3 regions of the Nonomuraea mangrovi genome follow, and region 1 is predicted to be linked to each of the others. Evidence: riboswitches for the same ligand, from Rfam matches in the RefSeq annotation. Region 1 holds a riboswitch; each other region holds the start of a gene.
The links. Region 1 has a riboswitch for cobalamin ahead of cobN (cobaltochelatase subunit CobN). Riboswitches for the same ligand answer to the same signal wherever they lie in the genome.

Region 1 (5,863 bases):
CGACCCTCGCGTGCGGGTGGGTGGAGTCATCCTCAACCGGGTGGGCTCCGAGCGGCACGAGGAACTCTGCAGGTCGGCGCTGGCGGCCACGGGGACGCCGGTGCTGGGGGCGATCAGGCGGGACGACGCGGTGTCGACCCCTTCACGCCACCTGGGGCTGATCCCCGCCGCCGAACGGGGGAGCGAGGCGGTGGCCGCCGTGGACCGGCTGGGCGAGCTGGTGGCCCGCTCGTGCGATCTGGAGGCGCTGCTACGGCTGGCGCGGACGGCGTTCCCGCTGGACGGACGAGCGTGGAGCCCGGCCGGCGCCCTCCATCGGCCAGGGACCGGTCCGAGCCCGGCGGGGGCCCTCCATCGACCAGGGACCGGTTCGAGCCTGGCGGGCACGACGGTACCCGGCACCGGGCCGAGCCCGGCGGGCACAGCGCGGCAGGGACCGGGGGTCGCAGCGGGAGCGGCCAAGGGAACGGGGCCGGTGGTGGCCGTGGCGGGGGGAGCGGCGTTCACGTTCGGGTACGCCGAGCACGCCGAGCTGCTCAGGGCGGCGGGCGCGGAGGCGGTGACGTTCGACCCGCTGCGCGACGAGGCGCTGCCCGAGGGCACGGCCGCCGTCGTGATCGGCGGTGGCTTCCCCGAGATGTACGCGGCCGACCTCGCCGCCAACGAGCCGCTCAAGCGGGAGATCGCCGCCTTCGGCGGCCCGATCGCGGCGGAGTGCGCGGGCCTGCTGTACCTGTGCGAGAGCCTCGACGACCACCCCATGTGCGGAAAAATCGCGGCGAAGGCGGAAATGACGCCCAGGCTGACCCTCGGCTACCGCGACGCCACGGCCACCCGCGACTCCCTGCTCACCCGCGCGGGCGAGCGCTATCGCGGCCACGAGTTCCACAGGACGGCCGTGACCGTCGCAGGCGAGCCCCTCTTCCGGTGGGAGGGCGGCGGAGACGGCCACGGAGACCCGCTGGTGACCGCCTCCTACCTGCACCTCCACTGGGCGGGCAGCCCGCTGCTCGCTCAGCGGCTGGTGTCGTCCTCCAGATCGCCCTCCGCCTTGAGATAGGCCTCCTGGAGCTCGCGCAGCACGTCAGGGTCTGGGTGCTCCCACATCCCCCGCTCGGCCGCCTCCAGCAGCCGTTCGGCGATGCCGTGCAGCGCCCACGGGTTCGACTTCTCCATGAACTCCCTGTTCACGGGGTCGAGCACGTACGTCTGCGTGAGCTTGTCGTACATCCAGTCCGCGATCACCCCCGTCGTGGCGTCGAAGCCGAACAGGTAGTCCACGGTCGCGGCCAGCTCGAACGCGCCCTTGTAGCCGTGCCGCCGCATCGCGGCCAGCCAGTTCGGGTTCACCACGCGCGCCCTGAAGATCCGCGACGTCTCCTCCGACAGCGTGCGCGTGCGCACGGCGTCGGGGCGGGTGCTGTCGCCGACGTAGGCGGCGGGCGCGCGCCCCGTCAGCGCCCGTACGGTCGCCACCATCCCGCCGTGGTACTGGAAGTAGTCGTCGGAGTCGGCGATGTCGTGCTCGCGTGTGTCGATGTTCTTCGCCGCGACCGCGATCCGCCGGTAGGCGCTCTCCATGTCCTGCCGTGCGGGCACGCCGTCCAGGTCACGGCCGTAGGCGAAGCCGCCCCACACGGCGTACACCTCGGCCAGATCGGCGTCGTCCCGCCAGTTGCGGCTGTCGATCAGCGGGAGCAGGCCCGCGCCGTACGCGCCGGGCCTGGAGCCGAAGACACGCATCGTCGCCCTGCGCTCGTCGCCGTGCGTCCCGAGGTCGGCGGCGACGTGGGCGCGGACGTAGTTGTCCTCGTCGGCCTCGTCCAGCGCGGCGATCATGCGGACGGCGTCGTCCAGCATGGCCACGACGTGCGGGAAGGCGTCGCGGAAGAAGCCGCTGATGCGGACCGTGACGTCGATGCGGGGCCTGGCGAGCTCCTCGAGCGGGATCGGCTCCAGGCGGGTGACCCTCCTGGACGCGTCGTCCCACACGGGCCTGGCGCCCAGCAGCGCCAGGACCTCGGCGACGTCGTCGCCCGCCGTACGCATGGCGCTGGTGCCCCACACCGACAGGCCGACCGAACGCGGCCACTCGCCGGTGTCGGCGCGGTAGCGGGCCAGGAGCGAGTCCGCCATCGCCAGGCCCGTCTCCCATGCGAGCCTGCTGGGCACGGCACGCGGGTCGACGGAGTAGAAGTTCCTGCCGGTGGGCAGCACGTTGATCAGGCCGCGCAGCGGCGAGCCGCTGGGCCCCGCGGGGACGTAGCCGCCGTCGAGGGCATGCAGGAGATGGTCGAGCTCGTCGCCCGTCCTTGCCAGCCTGGGGACGACCTCGCCGGCGGCGAACTCCAGGATCCGCGCCACCAGCTCACGCCGCTCCCGGGCGGAGCCGGGAGCGAGGACGGATGCCGCCACCTCCCCGGCCTGGGCGGAGCCGGGAGCGAGGACGGATGCCGCTACCTCCCCTGCCGCCGTCACGTCCCACCCGCGGGCCTCCATGCCCTCCACGAGCGCCCTGGCGGCCGACTCGGCCGCGTCCACGTCGGCCAGGCCGGCCGAGCCGTCCTCCGCGAGGCCCAGCGCCTCGCGCAGACCAGGCAGCGTCTCGGTGCCCGCCCACATCTGCCGGGCCCGCAGCATCGCCAGTACCAGGTCGACGCGCACCGCGCCCTCGGGCGCGGCTCCCAGCACGTGCAGCCCGTCACGGATCTGCGCGTCCTTCACCTCGCACAGCCAGCCGTCCACGTGCAGCAGGAAGTCGTCGAACTCCGTGTCGTGCGGCCGGTCGGCCAGCCCCAGGTCGTGGTCGAGCCGCGCCGCCTGGATCAGCGTCCAGATCTGCGCCCTGATCGCGGGCAGCTTCGCCGGGTCCATCGCCGCGATGGAGGCGTGCTCGTCCAGGAGCTGCTCCAGCCGCGCGATGTCGCCGTAGGTCTCGGCGCGCGCCATCGGCGGCACCATGTGGTCCACCAGGACGGCGTGCGCCCGCCGCTTCGCCTGGGTCCCCTCACCGGGGTCGTTCACCAGGAACGGGTACACCAGCGGCAGATCGCCCAGCGCCGCGTCGGGCCCGCACGCGGCCGACATGCCCGCCGACTTGCCCGGCAGCCACTCCAGGTTCCCGTGCTTGCCGACGTGCACCATCGCGTGCGCGCCGAACTCCGCCGACAGCCACCGGTAGGCGGCCAGGTAGTGGTGGCTGGGCGGCAGGTCAGGGTCGTGGTAGATCGCGATCGGGTTCTCGCCGAAGCCCCGCGGCGGCTGCACCATCACCACGACGTTGCCCGCCTGGAGGGCGGCGAGCACGATGTCGCCCTCGTGCACGAAGAGCTCGCCGGGCGGCGGACCCCAGTGCCGTTCCATCGCCGCGCGCAGTTCCTCGGGAAGCGTCTCGTACCAGGCGGTGTAGGAGGCGGCGGGGATGCGCACGGGGTTGGCCGCGAGCTGCTCCTCCGTCAGCCACTCCTGGTCCTGGCCGCCGGCGGCGATGAGCGCGTGGATGAGCGCGTCGCCGTCCAGCTCCGCGACGCCCGGCAGGCCCTCGCCCAGGTCGTAGCCTTCGGCGGCCAGCCTGGCCAGCAGTTTCACCGTGCTCGCCGGCGTGTCGAGGCCGACCGCGTTGCCGACGCGCGCGTGCTTGGTCGGGTAGGCCGACAGCATCACCACGAGTCGCTTCTCGGCGTTCGGGACGTGCCTGAGCCGCGCGTGCCGTACGGCGGTGCCCGCCACACGGGCGGCCCGTTCGGGGTCGGCCGCGTAGACGGTCAGCCCGTCCTCGTCCACCTCCTTGAACGAGAACGGCACCGTGATGATCCGCCCGTCGAACTCGGGGATCGCCACCTGCGAGGCCGCGTCGAGCGGCGACAGGCCGTCGTCGTTCTCCTCCCACGCCTGCCTGCTCGTGGTCAGGCAGAGTCCCTGCAGGATCGGCACGTCGAGCTCGGCCAGCGCGCCCACGTCCCACGCGGCGTCGTCGCCGCCCGCCCCCGCCGTCGCCGGCCGCGTGCCTCCCGCGGCGAGCACGGTCACCACGAGGGCGTCGGCGGTCCTCAGCGTGTCGAGCAGCTCGGGCTCCGCCGTACGCAGCGAGGAGCAGAAGACCGGCAGCGCCCGGCCGCCCGCGTCCTCGATCGCGTCGCAGAGCGTCCGCACGAACCCGGTGTTGCCCGCCATGTGGTGCGCCCGGTAGTAGAGCACGCCCACGACGGGCTCCTCGGCGGGCTCCTCGGCGGGCCGCTCCCTGTCGAGAAGCCCCCAGGTCGGGGTCGGCTCGGGCGCGGCGAACCCGTGTCCCGTGAGCAGAACCGTGTCGGACAGGAAGGCGTGCAGCTCGGCCAGGTTCGACGGGCCGCCGTGGGCGAGGTAGGCGTGCGCCTCGGCGCAGACGCCGCCGCTGACCGTGGACAGCTCCATGAGCTCGGCGTCGGGCGCCTGCTCGCCGCCCAGCACGATCACGGGGCGCGGGCCCGCGAGCAGGTGGTCGAGCCCCTCCTCCCAGGCCCTGCGTCCGCCGAGCAGCCGCACCACCACCAGGTCCGCGCTCTCGACCAGCGCGGGCAGATCGTCGACCGTGAGCCTGGCGGGGTTTCCGAGCCGGTACGGCGCGCCGCTCGCCCTCGCGCTGAGCAGGTCGGTGTCGGAGGTCGACAGCAGCAGAACGGCCGTGCTCTCGGGCACAGGGAACTCCTCCCTCGGGGTCCTCGCCCCGGTCGCGGGTGTCACGAGTGCGGGAGTCTCCTGGCTCCCGGATCGACGCTCACCCCGGCCTTCCCACCCGTCTCCGGACAGTGGCCTTGCGGTGGGGTTCGCTCCCCGGTCACAGTGGCGGGACCGCGCCGGCTTCGCACCGGCTTCCTCCGTCGCCCTCGTCTGCGATCAGACTAGAGGGTTTGGAACGGGTTACCATCCTCCGCGTGGACATAACTGCGGACATTGGCGACTTTTCGGGACATGCGGGTCCCGACGCGTGCCCCGGGGCACTCCAGGTCCACACCGCCGCCGACGGCGCGCTGGCCAGGGTTCGCATCCCGGGCGGAGCGCTCTCGCCGGCCCAGCTGAGGGAGCTGGCCGCCTGCGCCGCCGAGCTCGGATCCGGCGTGATCGAGCTGACCTCCCGCGCGAACGTCCAGGTGCGCGGCCTGCGCGCGCCCGACCCCGCCGACCCGTCCAGCGTGCCGGCCTTCGCCGCCCGGATGGCCGCGGCGGGGCTGCTGCCCTCCGCCACGCACGAGCGGGTGCGCAACATCCTCGCCTCCCCCCTCGCGGGGCGCGTCCCCTCATCGCTCGCGGACGTCCGGCCGCTGGTGAGCGCACTGGATCGCGCGCTGTGCGGCACCCCCGAGCTGGCCGGGCTCTCGGGCCGCTTCCTCTTCGCGCTGGACGACGGCACCGGCGACGTGCTGTCCTGCGGCGCCGACGTGACCTTCCTCGCCACCTCGGCCTCCGGCGGCGTGCTCCTGCTCGGCGGCGTACGGCAGGGCCCGCCCGTGGACCTTGCCGGGGTGGTCCCGCTGATGCTCGCCGCCGCCTCCGCCTTCATGGAACTGGGCGACGGCGGCGCGTGGCGTGTCAGGGACGTCCAGGACGGCCCCGCCCTGCTCGCGGCCCGCCTGTTCGGCGCCGCCCAGGAAGAGCCCGGCCAGAGCGACCAGGCAGGTGACTCCGGCCCCGCGGGTGACTCCGATCCGACCGGCCCGACCGATCCGGCCCGCCCGGCCGATCCGGCGGGCCCGGCGGGCCGGGAGCGTGCAGGGGTGCGGGATGCGGGGACCTTCCGGCAGCTCGACGGCGACGTCGCCCTCGAAGTGGTGATCCCGCTCGGCCGCCTGACCGCCCACCAGGCCGCGGTCCTCGCCGACGCCGC
Region 2 (5,863 bases), on a different contig from region 1:
GGGCGCAGGCCGATCGGTCCGCCCCCGCCGGTGATCTGGCCGGTCTCTTCGCCGAACTCGGCACGCGGGTGGGCGCGATCTACCAGGCGGAGTCGGCGGCCATCGCGGAGCTGGCGGCACTCGTGCGCTGACCGGGGCCTCTTCGTCCGCTGAGCCTGTCCGCGGGTGACGTCAGTACCTGACGCGAGTGGCGATGATCTGCATGGCGAACTCCTGCTCCTCCTGCGAGGGCTGCCTCGTCCAGGTCGTGCCCGGGGCCTGCTCGGCCAGCATCCGGCTCAGGGCGGCGCCGAGCACGTCCGAGGGCTTGGCGCCCTGCATCTGCGTCCGGGTGGCGGCGTAGCGGTCGAGCACCCTGGCGTAGTCGACGAGCAGCGTGTTCGTGTAGCGGCTCTTCTCGCCGTCGGCCCGGTTGAGCGCCTCGACGTACTCGGGCTCGGGCTCCTCGAGGACCGCCTTCACGACGTCGAGGCGATCGCGGATCGGCTCGCTCGTGGAAAGGTCGCTCGCCTGGTCGTACATGGCCTGGACGGACTCCGGCGTGTCGCCCGCGAGCACCACGACCATGCCGTAGCCGCTGTCCTCCTCGCCGTACCCGCCTTCGACGCCGTCCACGCCGGGCGCCGACAGGGCGTCGCTCATGGCGTCGCGGAAGCCGTACTTGTCCATGCCGTCGATCTCGCAGGGCAGCCAGTTCTCCCGCAGGTGGAGCACCCCGACGCTCTCGCGGGCGGCGGCCTGGCCGAACAGGTGGCGTACGGCGCCCGCAGGATCGCTCATCGCGGCGGGTCCCATCGCCTTGAAGCGGTCGGCCATGAGGTGCATGGAGATCAGCATCGGCGGGTGATAAAGGCTCAGCACCCCGTGCTCGCCGTGGATGAAGAACGAGCCCACCTCGTTGTCGTAGGCCCTGAGCCCCGCCATGAACGCGATCTCTTCCTCCTCGCTGAGCCGCAGTTCCCACCCCCAAAGGCGGTTGACCTCGAACTGGTCGAAGCTCTCCCCTCTGAGCGGGTCGCGGAAGCGCCACCACAGCGCGACTCCGACGACCACCGCGGCTACCACCCCGAGCGCGATCCACATGGTTCGAGCGCCTTCCTGTTCGGATGCACAGGCGCAGGACCATAACACGATCTTCACTGAGCTATGGGACGGTTTGTCAGAGTCCCGGTCGAGCCGGTGATCGCAGGTGTGCGAGCATGGTCGGCGTAGGCGACGGCGGATCGAGGAAGCCGGTGAGAGTCCGGCGCGGTCCCGCCACTGTGATCGGTGAGCGGATCCCAGCAGGCCACTGCCCGAGTCGGGTGGGAAGGCGGGGACGAGCGTCGAGCCGGGAGCCAGGAGACTCGCGCGGTCGCCTCCTCAGCGGATCGGGGCGGATCTCCGCGGGAGAGGGAGGTGGTCGGCGTGCCGTACCGGCTGCCTGTGCCGCCGGCGGTGATCGCCGGAGCGGTCGCCGACGTGTCCACGATCGGCGGCTTCTTCGAGATGGGAGTCGGGCCGATCGGGCCGGGGTGGCGGCCGCTCGCCGATCTGCCCGTGAGACACCGGATCGACGACGCCGCCGTACGCCTGGGAACCGGCGAGACCAGGGTGGCGGCCTCCCTGCTGTTCCAGGGACTGGCCGCCCGCCTGTGGTCGCCCGTTGTCGGCGTGGCGGTGGCGCACGGCCTGCTCGTCGACGTCGATCCGTCCCAGGTGCACTGGTACCCGACCCCCTCCGGTCCGCTGCCGCTGCGAGCTCAGCGCCTGACCGGACGGCGGGTCGTGGGCACCTCCCTCGCCGAGCCCCTGTACCGCGCCGTGGTGCCCGGGCTGCTGGAGCCGCTCGCCCAGGCCGTCCAGGAGATCGTGAAGATCGCGCCGGGGCTGCTGTGGGGCAACGCGGCCTCCGCCCTCGCAGGCGCCGTCCAGACCCTCACCCGCGGGCGCCCCGAGCTCGCGGGACGCGCCATCGCGCTCGGTCGCGAGTTGCTCGCGCTCGGCGTGCTGCGCGGGAGCGGGGAGCTGGTCGAGCCCGCTCCCGACCGGCCGTTCTTCGTCCGGCGCAGCTGCTGCCTCTACTACCGGGTGCCCGGCGGCGGCATGTGCGGGGACTGCGTCCTGCTCGATCAGATCACGCGCCGCGAGCAGTGGGCGCTGACCATGCGCAGGGGCGGAGGATCCTGATGAGCCACGCCGCCCCGCCGATCGTCACGACGGGAGGACGCGCCGCAGCAGATAGGTGTCCATGATCCAGCCCTTGCGCTCGCGGGCCTGCGCCCGCAGCTCCCGGATGCGGTCGGCGACCTCGGGCACCGGCCCCGACACGAGGATCTCGTCCGGCGTGCCGAGGTAGGCACCCCAGTAGATGTGGTACTCCGCACCCAGGTCGGCGAAGGCGCAGCGCGCGTCGAGCATGACGACGACGTCGTCGGCCGCGACGGGGCCCTCCTGGGCCAGGCGGCGGCCCGTCGTGATGTGCACGGGCCTGGCCACCCTCGTCAGGCTGGTGCGATGCCGGGCCGTCAGCGCGGACACACTGGTGATGCCCGCGACGACCTCGTACTCGAACGCGACCCCTCCCCGCTCGACGACCTCCTCGATCCCGGCCAGCGTGCTGTCGTAGAGCCCAGGGTCGCCCCAGACGAGGATCGCGCCGGTCTCGTCGTCGCCGAGCTCGTCCCGGATGAACGCCTCGTACAGGTCGGCCCGACGCGAGCGCCACTCCTCGACGGCGGCGGCGTAGGCGGGAGTGGTCCTGTCCCGCTCGGGGTCCCGGGCCTCCACCAGCCGGTACGGCTCGCGGGCGTGCTCCTTGATCATGTCCTGGCGGAGCCCGACCAGGTCGTGCTTGGCCTCGCCCTTGTCGAGGATGAAGAAGGCGTCGGTCCTGCCGATGGCCTTGACGGCCTGGAGGGTGAGATGGTCGGGGTCGCCGGCGCCGATGCCGATGATGAGGATTCGCTTCACCCGGGAAAGTCTGCCGCCTCGGCGAATGGCCGGGCTCGCCGGGCCTGACCGAGGACGGCTCGTAGCGCAAAGTCACCGTTCAGCGCCATTGAGTGACGAGATTGTGGTGGGATGGGCTCCGTGCGACCCCCGACGAGAGGCCACCCGCATGCCCCCGATCCGACGCGCAGTCGCGCCGCTCATCGCCGTCCTGCTCCTGAGCGGCTGTGGAGCCGCCACCGGCGCGGCGCGACCCGCCGGTGAGCCGGCCGCGGCGACGCCCACGCCGGCGCCGTTCCTGACCCCGACGCCCGGGACGGGAAGGCCGCTCGGCAAGCGGCCGGCCAGGGACGGGAGCACCGTCTCGCCCAGGCCGGCCAAGAAGGCCCGCATCCCGTCGCCGCGCCCGAAGGCCACGAGGACCGCGCGACCGGCGCACCCCGCGCTCCGGATCGGTGTTCGTCCCGGCTCCTTCTGCTCGCCGCAGGGAGCGTTCGGCAGGAGCGAGGCCGGGACCCTGATGCGCTGCACCGCCCGCGGAGGCGACCCTGCCAGATGGCGGAGGGGCTGAGCCCGCCGTTCGGAAGGTCAGGCGGGCGACGGCGCGAGCAGGCGGCGCGCGACCTCGGCCGGGTGGGTGAGCTGCGGATAGTGGCCCGCTCCCGCGATCTCCGTCACGGGACGGCCGACGGCGGACACCAGCGGATCGTCGGATCCCACGACGATCTCCACGGGGACCGTGACCCTGGCGAGCAGGCGGCGCGACTCCTCGCGTTCGGCGACGGCCGTACGAAGAGCGGCGATGACCCGGCCCGCCACGCCGGGCCTGCGCAGGTCGGCCGCGGCGCTCGCCACGGCGGGCCCCTCGGGCAGGCCCAGCGTCCCGGCCAACCGGGCGGCGGACATCCGGCGCAGCATCGGGACGGCCGCCGCCGACCGGGTGAGCCGCGGGCCCGGTGCCTGCGCGAACGCAGGGGAGACCAGCACGAGCCCGCTGATCCGTTCCGGATGCCGGACGGCGAAGCGGAGCGCGGGACCGCAAGCCAGCGAGTGCGCGACCAGCACCGGCCGGGTGCGGACGGGGCCCATCAGGTCGTCCAGCCATGTGACCGGCGTCTCGTTCGCGGGGATGGGGGAGGAACGGCCCAGGCCGGGCAGGTCGGGGGCCAGGACCTTCCCGGGAAGCCGCGCGGCGAGGGGAGCCCAGAGGTCGGCGTTCATGGGCAGCCCGTGCAGGAGGACGTGGGCCGGGTCGTGGCGTTCGCCGTTCACCCAGGTGCGGCTCCCCGCCACCGGGTGGAAGCCGTACGGCTGGAGCCACGGCTCCCAGGCGCCGAAACGGGCGGCCACCAGGTCGTCGGCCCACCGGCGCAGGGCGTCGGCGACCGGCGGCATCTCCAGCCCCGCGGAGGCGGCGAAGGCGTGGGCGGAGTCCGTCGGGTAGCGGTCGGCCGACAGGAAGGACAGCGTCTCGGGGTCGGCGCCGGTCAGCGCGCGTGGCAGCCGCCGCACCAGACCCACGGGGACGGTACGGCGCGGCGCCCTGACGCCCGTGTGCTCGGCGATCGTGCTGATCAGCTCGGGCAGGAGGGGGGTGGCGTCGTCGAGCACCCAGTACTGGCCCGCCTCCGCCGTCGGCAGCCTCGCCAGGAAACGGGCGAAATAGTCGATCGTGACGACCGGCAGGAAGACGTCGGGCCCGCCGGGAAGCGCGGGCAGCCGTCCCTTCCACAGGTCCTCGACGAACGTGGCCAGGCCGATGTACTGCCCGGGGCCGATCACGGTGCTGGGGTTGGCGATGGACAGCGGGAGACCCAGCTCGCCGGCCCTGGCGCGGACGGCGAGGTCGCCCTCGAGCTTCGACGCCTCGTAGGCGCCCAGCCTGCGGTAGTCGGGGCGCCCGTCGGACGCGCTCACCCGGTAGCCGCTGACGTGCACGAGCCGCCGCAGGCCGGGCAGCGTGGCGGCCCATTCGAGCACGTTGAGCGCCCCTGTGACGTTGGTCGCCCGCGCCTCGTCCACGCCGAGTCCGAACGCGAAGCGGGCGGCGGCGTTGTAGACGTCGCGCGCGTCGGGCAGCCCGGCGAGGGGGCGGGTGATGTCGGCGTGGACGACGGTCAGGCGGCCGGTGTCGATCCCTCGCCTGGTCAGCCACGGGGTGAGGGTGTCGTCGCGGACGGCCGCCGCGACGTGCTGGTTGTCGTTGAGCAGTTCGGCGACGAGTGAGCGGCCGATGAAGCCGGTCGCCCCGAAGACGATGGCGTCCATAGAACTCCCTAATAGATCGGTCTACATATTTTCTTGCCCCGAAAGAGGCCCGCCTCCTTCTCGAGGCGGGCCTGTGCGCGACAGCCCGTTCAGCGCAGCAGCACGGCGATCCGGCGTCGGACGCGGCGCAGCGGCTCCCTGTCGCGATGCGCCCTGGCCAGCAACAGGGCTCCCTCGACCAGGGCCAGGATCGTGACCGCGAGGTCGTCGGCGTCAGGGCGGTCGCCGAGCAGTTCGCGCAGCGCCGCCTCCCAGCCGGTGTAGACCTCCGAGCACACCTCCTGCAGAGGGTCGCTGGTGGCGGCCATCTCCAGTGCCACCGTGGCCACCGGACACCCCTTGCGCCAGCCCGACTCCTCCAGCCGCTCGCCCAGCCAGTCCAGGACCCCCGCGACGAACTCCTCGGCGGATGAGCCGGCGCCGGCCAGCTCTGCCATGGCGGCGCCGATCTCCTGCCCCGCCCGGCGTACCGACTCGCCGACCAGTTGCTCCTTGCCGCCAGGGAAGTGGAAGTAAAGAGAGCCCCTGGGGGCCCCGCTGGCCGCGATCACCTGGTTGAGCCCGGCGCCGAAGTACCCGCCGCCCTCGATCAGCTCCTGGGTCGCGTCCAGCAGCCGTGTCCGCGTCTCGGCGCCCTTCTGTCCCATAAGCACAAAATAGACCG
Region 3 (5,863 bases), on a different contig from region 1:
CTGTCGCCGGCCGACGGCCGCCGCATCGTCGAGGGGCTGCGCGAGCTGCCGACGCAGATCGAGAAGATCCTCGAGCAGGGCGACCGCATCGCCGAGCTGGCCAAGAAGTACGCGGTGCATCCGAGCATGATGTTCGTCGGCCGGGTGCGGGGCTACCCGGTGGCCCGCGAGGGCGCGCAGAAGCTCAAGGAGATCTCCTACATCCACGCCGAGGCCTATCCGGCTAGCGAGCTCAAGCACGGGCCGCTCGCGCTGATCGGCCCCGAGCTGCCGACGGTGGCGATCGTGCCCGACGACGAGCTGCTCGACAAGAACCTCACCACGCTGGGCGAGATCAGGGCGCGTGGCGGCCAGGTCCTCATGGTCGGCCACCGCGAGCCCGACGCCAAGCTGGCCGACGACGTGATCGTGATCCCCAAGAACGAGATCGAGCTCGACCCGATCCTGCTGACGATCCCGCTGCAGCTGCTGGCCTACCACGCGGCCGTCGCGCTGGAGCGGGATGTCGACAAGCCGCGCAACCTGGCCAAGAGCGTCACCGTCGAATAGGCCCAAGGAGAGGGCCCTCAGGGCAGCAGCAGGCCCCAGTAGAGGGCCCACGGGATCATGACCGCGCCGGCCGTGACGAGCAGGCCGAGCCGTACCCGCTCGGAGCCCCGCCCGGCCGCGCGCCAGGCGCGGGCGGTCAGCACGGTGGCGACGGCGACCGTGACCACCAGTGCCTGCAGCAGCAGCCAGAGCACGGGCCTGCCCGCCAGGACGGGTCCGGGTTCGGCCAGCTTGCCACCCGTCATGACCAGGTACATCAGGTAGCCGAAGCCGCCGGCCACCACGGCCAGCCCCGCGCCCGCCAGCACTCTGGGCGCGGGGCCCGCGGCCACCGCCGTACCCCTGACCCTGCGGACGCCGGCGGCCAGCGGGTAGCCGAGGAAGGCGACCAGGAACAGCAGGAGCGCGGCGGCCTGCACGGGAGCCGACTCCCACCAGGCGGGCGGCGGCACAGGGATGGTCGCCGACGCCTGCTGCGCCTTCGTGCCCGCCTCCGGCGGGCTCGAACGGGGCGCGCGCCCGGAGGCGACGTCGGACACCCACGATCCGACCAGCTCGGGGTAGCCGGGCGTCAGCTCGGGCGCCCTGGTGACGCCGCCGTCGGGAGTGCGGTGGGCGGCGTGGTCCGCGCCGGTGAACAGGCGGAGCGTCACGTGCTCGTTGCCGCCCTCGGCCAGGGTTCTCGCCATCAGCGGAGGGCTCTCGACCGGCGGGGTCAGCAGGTCGTGCGTGCCCCAGATCGCCAGGACCGGCTGACGGACCTTCCGCAGCACGGGCAGCGGGTCGTGCCATGGCTCGGGGAACAGCCCGCCGTCGGAGATCGCCCGGTACAGCGTGGGCACCGAACGGTCGGGCAGCGAGCCCGCGACGCCGGCCTTGCGCAGGCCCGCCGAGACCGCCCACGCCTGCTGGCGCAGCGGCTGCAGGGAGTTGGCGCCGACCAGCACCACGAACGCCACGTCGGTGGAGCGTGAGGCGGCCAGCGGCACCACCCATCCGCCCTCGCTCAGCCCCCAGAGCCCGACGTGGGCCGGGTTCACGCCCGCCTGGCGGCGCAGCGCCGCCACCGCGCCGAGCGCGTCGTCGGCCAGCTGTGAATAGGAGCGCTCGAACAGCGAGTAGCCCTCGGTGCGCTTGTCGTAGACCAGCACCGCCATGCCGCGTCTGGCGAACTCCACGGCCTCGGTCATGAGCTTGGTCCTGGGCGTGCCCGCGCCGGCTCCGTGCACGAGCACGATCCCGGGGCGCGCGCCCTGCCCGCCTCTGGGGGACAGGACCGTGCCGCGCAGGGTGAGCCCGCCGCCGCCCGCGAAGCTCACTTCCGTCGTGGTCAGATCGGCCGGCACCGGTACGGCAGGCGGCGCCCCCGTCGCCGGTACGCCGGTCGTCGGCCTGGCGTGCGCCGCCGCCGGTGCGGCCAGCGCCACCAGCAGCGCCATCGCTGAGATCACTAATCTCTTCATGTTGCCGAACCTACTCTGCAGAGAGTTATCGGCAAAGACATGTCTGCAGAAATCCTTCTGGAGGACTAGGGTGCTCGTCATGAAGGATGACGAGCCGTGGGTCCTGGACGACCCGGGCAAGCTGAAGGCCCTGGCCCACCCGATGCGCCGCGCCATGCTCCGTCACCTGGGCCTGCACGGTCCCGCCACGTCCACGACGCTCGGCTCGCTGCTCGACGCCAAGACCGGCACGACCAGCTATCACCTGCGCCAGCTGGAGAAGTACGGGTTCATCGAGGAGATCCCCGAGCGGTCGGCCGGGCGTGAGCGGTGGTGGCGGAAGACGGAGACGGGAGACATCAGGCTGCCCCATCCGGCGCAGCTCGCGCCCGAGGACCGCCCGGTGCTGGCCGAGTTCCACCGGATCGGGCTCGAGGAGGACAAGGGGATCCTGCTGGAGCTCCTGCCCGCCGCCTACCAGGCCGATCCCGCGTGGGTGAAGGTCTCGCGCGCTCTCGGCCGGATGACGCTGGGCGAGCTGGAGGACTTCTTCGAGGAGTACATGCTGCTGCTGAAGAAGTACAGCCATCGTGCCGCCGACGCTCCTGAGCAGGCCCGGCCCCTGCACATCCGCCTGCTCGCCCTGCCCGCGGACCTGCCCGCCCCCGATGTGTGACTCTCCGCCTCCGACCAATAACATGGAGTAGCGGAGGGGTGGGGCGACGGGAGGGGCCTGCGCATGCGCCGTCGGGAGTTCGTCGCGAGAGCGCTGGCCGCTATGGCGGGCCTGGCCGGCTGCGGTACGGCCACGCGCCCGACCCCGAGCTTCTCCGTCGTGCCGGGAGGGGAGGCCTGGGTCCCCGTCGCGCGGGTGCTCGCGGGGCAGTTCAAACGCGACGGCGTGGCCGAGGGAGGGCCCCTGCTGACGGTGACCGGCCTGCCCGCGATCGCGGCCGCCGAGATGGCCGGGGTGAAGGAGACGGGCACCCCGCTGGCCAGGCTGGTCGGCGACGTCGAGGTCCTGGTCGTCTCCAACGCCTCCGTCTTTCGCGAGTTCGACGACTTCGCGCGGCGGCTGGTCGCCGACCCCGGCGGCACCGTGCTGGGCGGCAGGCCGCAGGGAGAGTCCGATCACCTGCTGTTCGGACTGGTCGCGCGCGGTCTCGGCGCGGACGCCAGGGTGCTCGACTACGCGGGCTACCCCACCACGGACGATGCGGCCGAGGCGCTGCTGGCGGGCAGGGTGGGCGTCGCCGCGGGCCCGCTCGGCGAGTGGCGCAAGCGCCTCGGCAAGGGGCGTCTCAGGGCGCTGGCCGTCTCCTCGGCCGAGCGGGTCGAGGACGTCGAGGCGCCGACCCTGCTGGAGTCCGGTGTCAGGGTCGACTTCGCCGACTGGTGCGCGGTGCTCGGGCCCAAGCAGATGAGCGAACGCGATCGCGCCCGGGCGGTCGAGGTGCTCGACGAGGTCGCCCGGTCCGCGCGGTGGCTGGACGCCTGCCGCGCCAGAGGGTGGAAGCCGATCCCGCTCAGCGGCGACGACTTCGCCGCGTGGCTCGGGTCCGAGGCCGGCAGGACCCGCGAAGTGCTCAAGGACCTGGGGCTGATCGACACAACTTGTTGGGGTAGTTGCGTCCGCGGCCACTAGATGTAGGATCCTGGTCGTCGCTGGTTCGCCCGAGCAGGGCGAAGCAAAAGGGAAGCCGGTGAGATGCCGGCACTGCCCCGCAGCGGTGAGCGGGAACGACCGCCGTCACGAAGCACTGGGCCCATGGCCTGGGAAGCGACGGCCAGTAGGAAGCTGACGTACGCCCGCGAGTCCGAAGACCTGCCAGCGGTGTGACCTGTCCAAGGCCTCGAGGGAGGGCCGCGGGGTCTCGCGGCGTGCCCGCGTGCTCTCGCCTGCCTTCACGGGGTGAGCTCGCGAGGAGAGAGCGTGACGCAGATCGTAGAGGTGGATCGCCGGCTGGCCATCGAGGAGGCCGCCGCCAGGGTGATCGCCGACCCGGAGAACTCCAGGGTCGCCGCCAGGCTGCTGGCCGAGCAGATCGCGGACGAGGCCGCCGCGCACGGCGTGAGGACCTTCTCCGAGTCGATCGTGGCCACCCACGCCGCGGGTCTGCTCCAGGACGGGCTGGCCGCCTTCGTGGCGGCCAACGCCGCCGCCCTCGACGCGCTGGTGGACGAGAGCGCCGACGACAGGTTCGAGTACTTCGGCCTGCGCACCGTCTACGACCGCTACCTGCTGCGCCACCCCGAGACGCGCGGCGTGCTCGAACGCCCGCAGCACTTCCTGCTGCGCGTCGCCTGCGGTCTTTCCGCCTCGGTCGCCGAGGCCGCCGAGCTGTACGCGCTGATGTCCACGCTGTCGTACCTGCCCAGCTCGCCCACGCTGTTCAACTCCGGCTCCCGCCGTCCCCAGCTCTCGTCGTGCTTCCTGCTCGACTCGCCGCGCGACGAGCTGGAAGGGATCTACGAGCGTTACGGCCAGGTCGCCAGGCTGTCGAAGTACGCCGGCGGCATCGGCATCGCGTGGACCAGGGTCCGCTCGCGCGGCTCGCTGATCCGCGGCACGAACGGCCACTCCAACGGCATCGTCCCGTGGCTGCGCACGCTCGACTCCAGCGTGGCCGCCGTCAACCAGGGCGGCCGCCGCAAGGGCGCGGCCTGCGTCTACCTGGAGACCTGGCACGCCGACATCGAGGAGTTCCTCGAACTGCGTGACAACACCGGCGAGGAGGCCCGCCGGGCCCACAACCTCAACCTCGCCAACTGGGTGCCCGACGAGTTCATGCGCCGCGTCGAGGCCGACCAGCCGTGGTCGCTGTTCGACCCCAAGCAGGTGCCGCACCTGACCGACCTGTACGGCGAGGCGTTCGACGTGGCCTACCGGGCCGCGGAGGCGGCGGGCCTGCACACCCGTCAGATCCCCGCGCGCACGCTCTACGGCCGGATGATGCGCACGCTCGCGCAGACCGGCAACGGCTGGATGACCTTCAAGGACGCCGCCAACCGCGCCTCCAACCAGACCGCGCGCCCGGAGAACGTCATCCACCTGTCGAACCTCTGCACCGAGATCCTCGAGGTGACAAGCGACGGCGAGACCGCCGTCTGCAACCTGGGCTCGATCAACCTGGCCGCCCACCTGGCGGGCGGCACCATGGACTGGGTACGGCTGCGCGCCACCGTCAGGACCGCGGTGCGCTTCCTGGACAAGACGATCGACCTGGGCTTCTACCCGACGCCCGAGGCCGAGACCGCCAACCTGCGATGGAGGCCGATCGGGCTCGGCGTGATGGGCCTGGCCGACGTGTTCTTCTCGCTGCGCCTGCCGTTCGACTCGGCCGAGGCGCTCGCGCTGTCCACGCGCATCGCCGAGGAGATCGCGCTGGCCGCCTACGACACCTCCGCCGACCTCGCCGTCGAGCGCGGGCGTCACCCCTCCTACGGCGACACCAGGGCGGCGCAGGGCGTCCTGCACCCGGACCACTACGGCGCCGGCGACTCGCCCGAGTGGACCGCCCTGCGCGCCAAGATCGACAGAACCGGGCTGCGGAACTCCCTCATGATCGCCATCGCGCCGACGGCGACGATCGCCTCGATCGCGGGCTGCTACGAGTGCATCGAGCCGCAGGTGTCGAACGTCTTCAAGCGCGAGACCCTGTCCGGCGAGTTCCTGCAGGTCAACCGGTACCTGGTCGCGGACCTGCAGGGCCTTGGGCTGTGGACGCAGGAGATGCGCGACGCGGTGAAGCGCGCGGACGGCTCGATCCAGGACATCCAGGGGATCCCGGCCGAGCTCAAGACCCTGTACAGGACGGCGTGGGAGCTGCCGCAGAAGGCGCTCATCGACCTGGCGGCGGCGCGGACGCCCT

Region 2: it holds a riboswitch for cobalamin, as region 1 does, so the genes downstream of both, ACFSKW_RS51435 ((2Fe-2S)-binding protein) here and cobN (cobaltochelatase subunit CobN) in region 1, are expected to answer to the same signal.
Region 3: it holds a riboswitch for cobalamin, as region 1 does, so the genes downstream of both, ACFSKW_RS23120 (ribonucleoside-diphosphate reductase subunit alpha) here and cobN (cobaltochelatase subunit CobN) in region 1, are expected to answer to the same signal.

What each region holds. Positions count from the first base shown of each region.
Region 1 is NZ_JBHUFV010000015.1:186,192-192,054, forward strand. Features, by position in the region: gene ACFSKW_RS08355 (cobyrinate a,c-diamide synthase) at 1-1,060, shown strand, start outside; gene cobN (cobaltochelatase subunit CobN) at 1,015-4,677, opposite strand; cobalamin riboswitch at 4,716-4,906, opposite strand; gene cobG (precorrin-3B synthase) at 4,914-5,863, shown strand, end outside.
Region 2 is NZ_JBHUFV010000098.1:82,079-87,941, forward strand. Features, by position in the region: gene ACFSKW_RS51425 (BtrH N-terminal domain-containing protein) at 1-131, shown strand, start outside; gene ACFSKW_RS51430 (hypothetical protein) at 172-1,083, opposite strand; cobalamin riboswitch at 1,181-1,366, shown strand; gene ACFSKW_RS51435 ((2Fe-2S)-binding protein) at 1,408-2,169, shown strand; gene cobF (precorrin-6A synthase (deacetylating)) at 2,194-2,952, opposite strand; gene ACFSKW_RS51445 (hypothetical protein) at 3,101-3,502, shown strand; gene ACFSKW_RS51450 (alpha/beta fold hydrolase) at 3,520-5,199, opposite strand; gene ACFSKW_RS51455 (TetR/AcrR family transcriptional regulator) at 5,289-5,846, opposite strand.
Region 3 is NZ_JBHUFV010000033.1:1,015,962-1,021,824, forward strand. Features, by position in the region: gene glmS (glutamine--fructose-6-phosphate transaminase (isomerizing)) at 1-549, shown strand, start outside; gene ACFSKW_RS23105 (alpha/beta hydrolase family protein) at 567-2,012, opposite strand; gene ACFSKW_RS23110 (ArsR/SmtB family transcription factor) at 2,092-2,667, shown strand; gene ACFSKW_RS23115 (Bug family tripartite tricarboxylate transporter substrate binding protein) at 2,731-3,636, shown strand; cobalamin riboswitch at 3,641-3,838, shown strand; gene ACFSKW_RS23120 (ribonucleoside-diphosphate reductase subunit alpha) at 3,925-5,863, shown strand, end outside.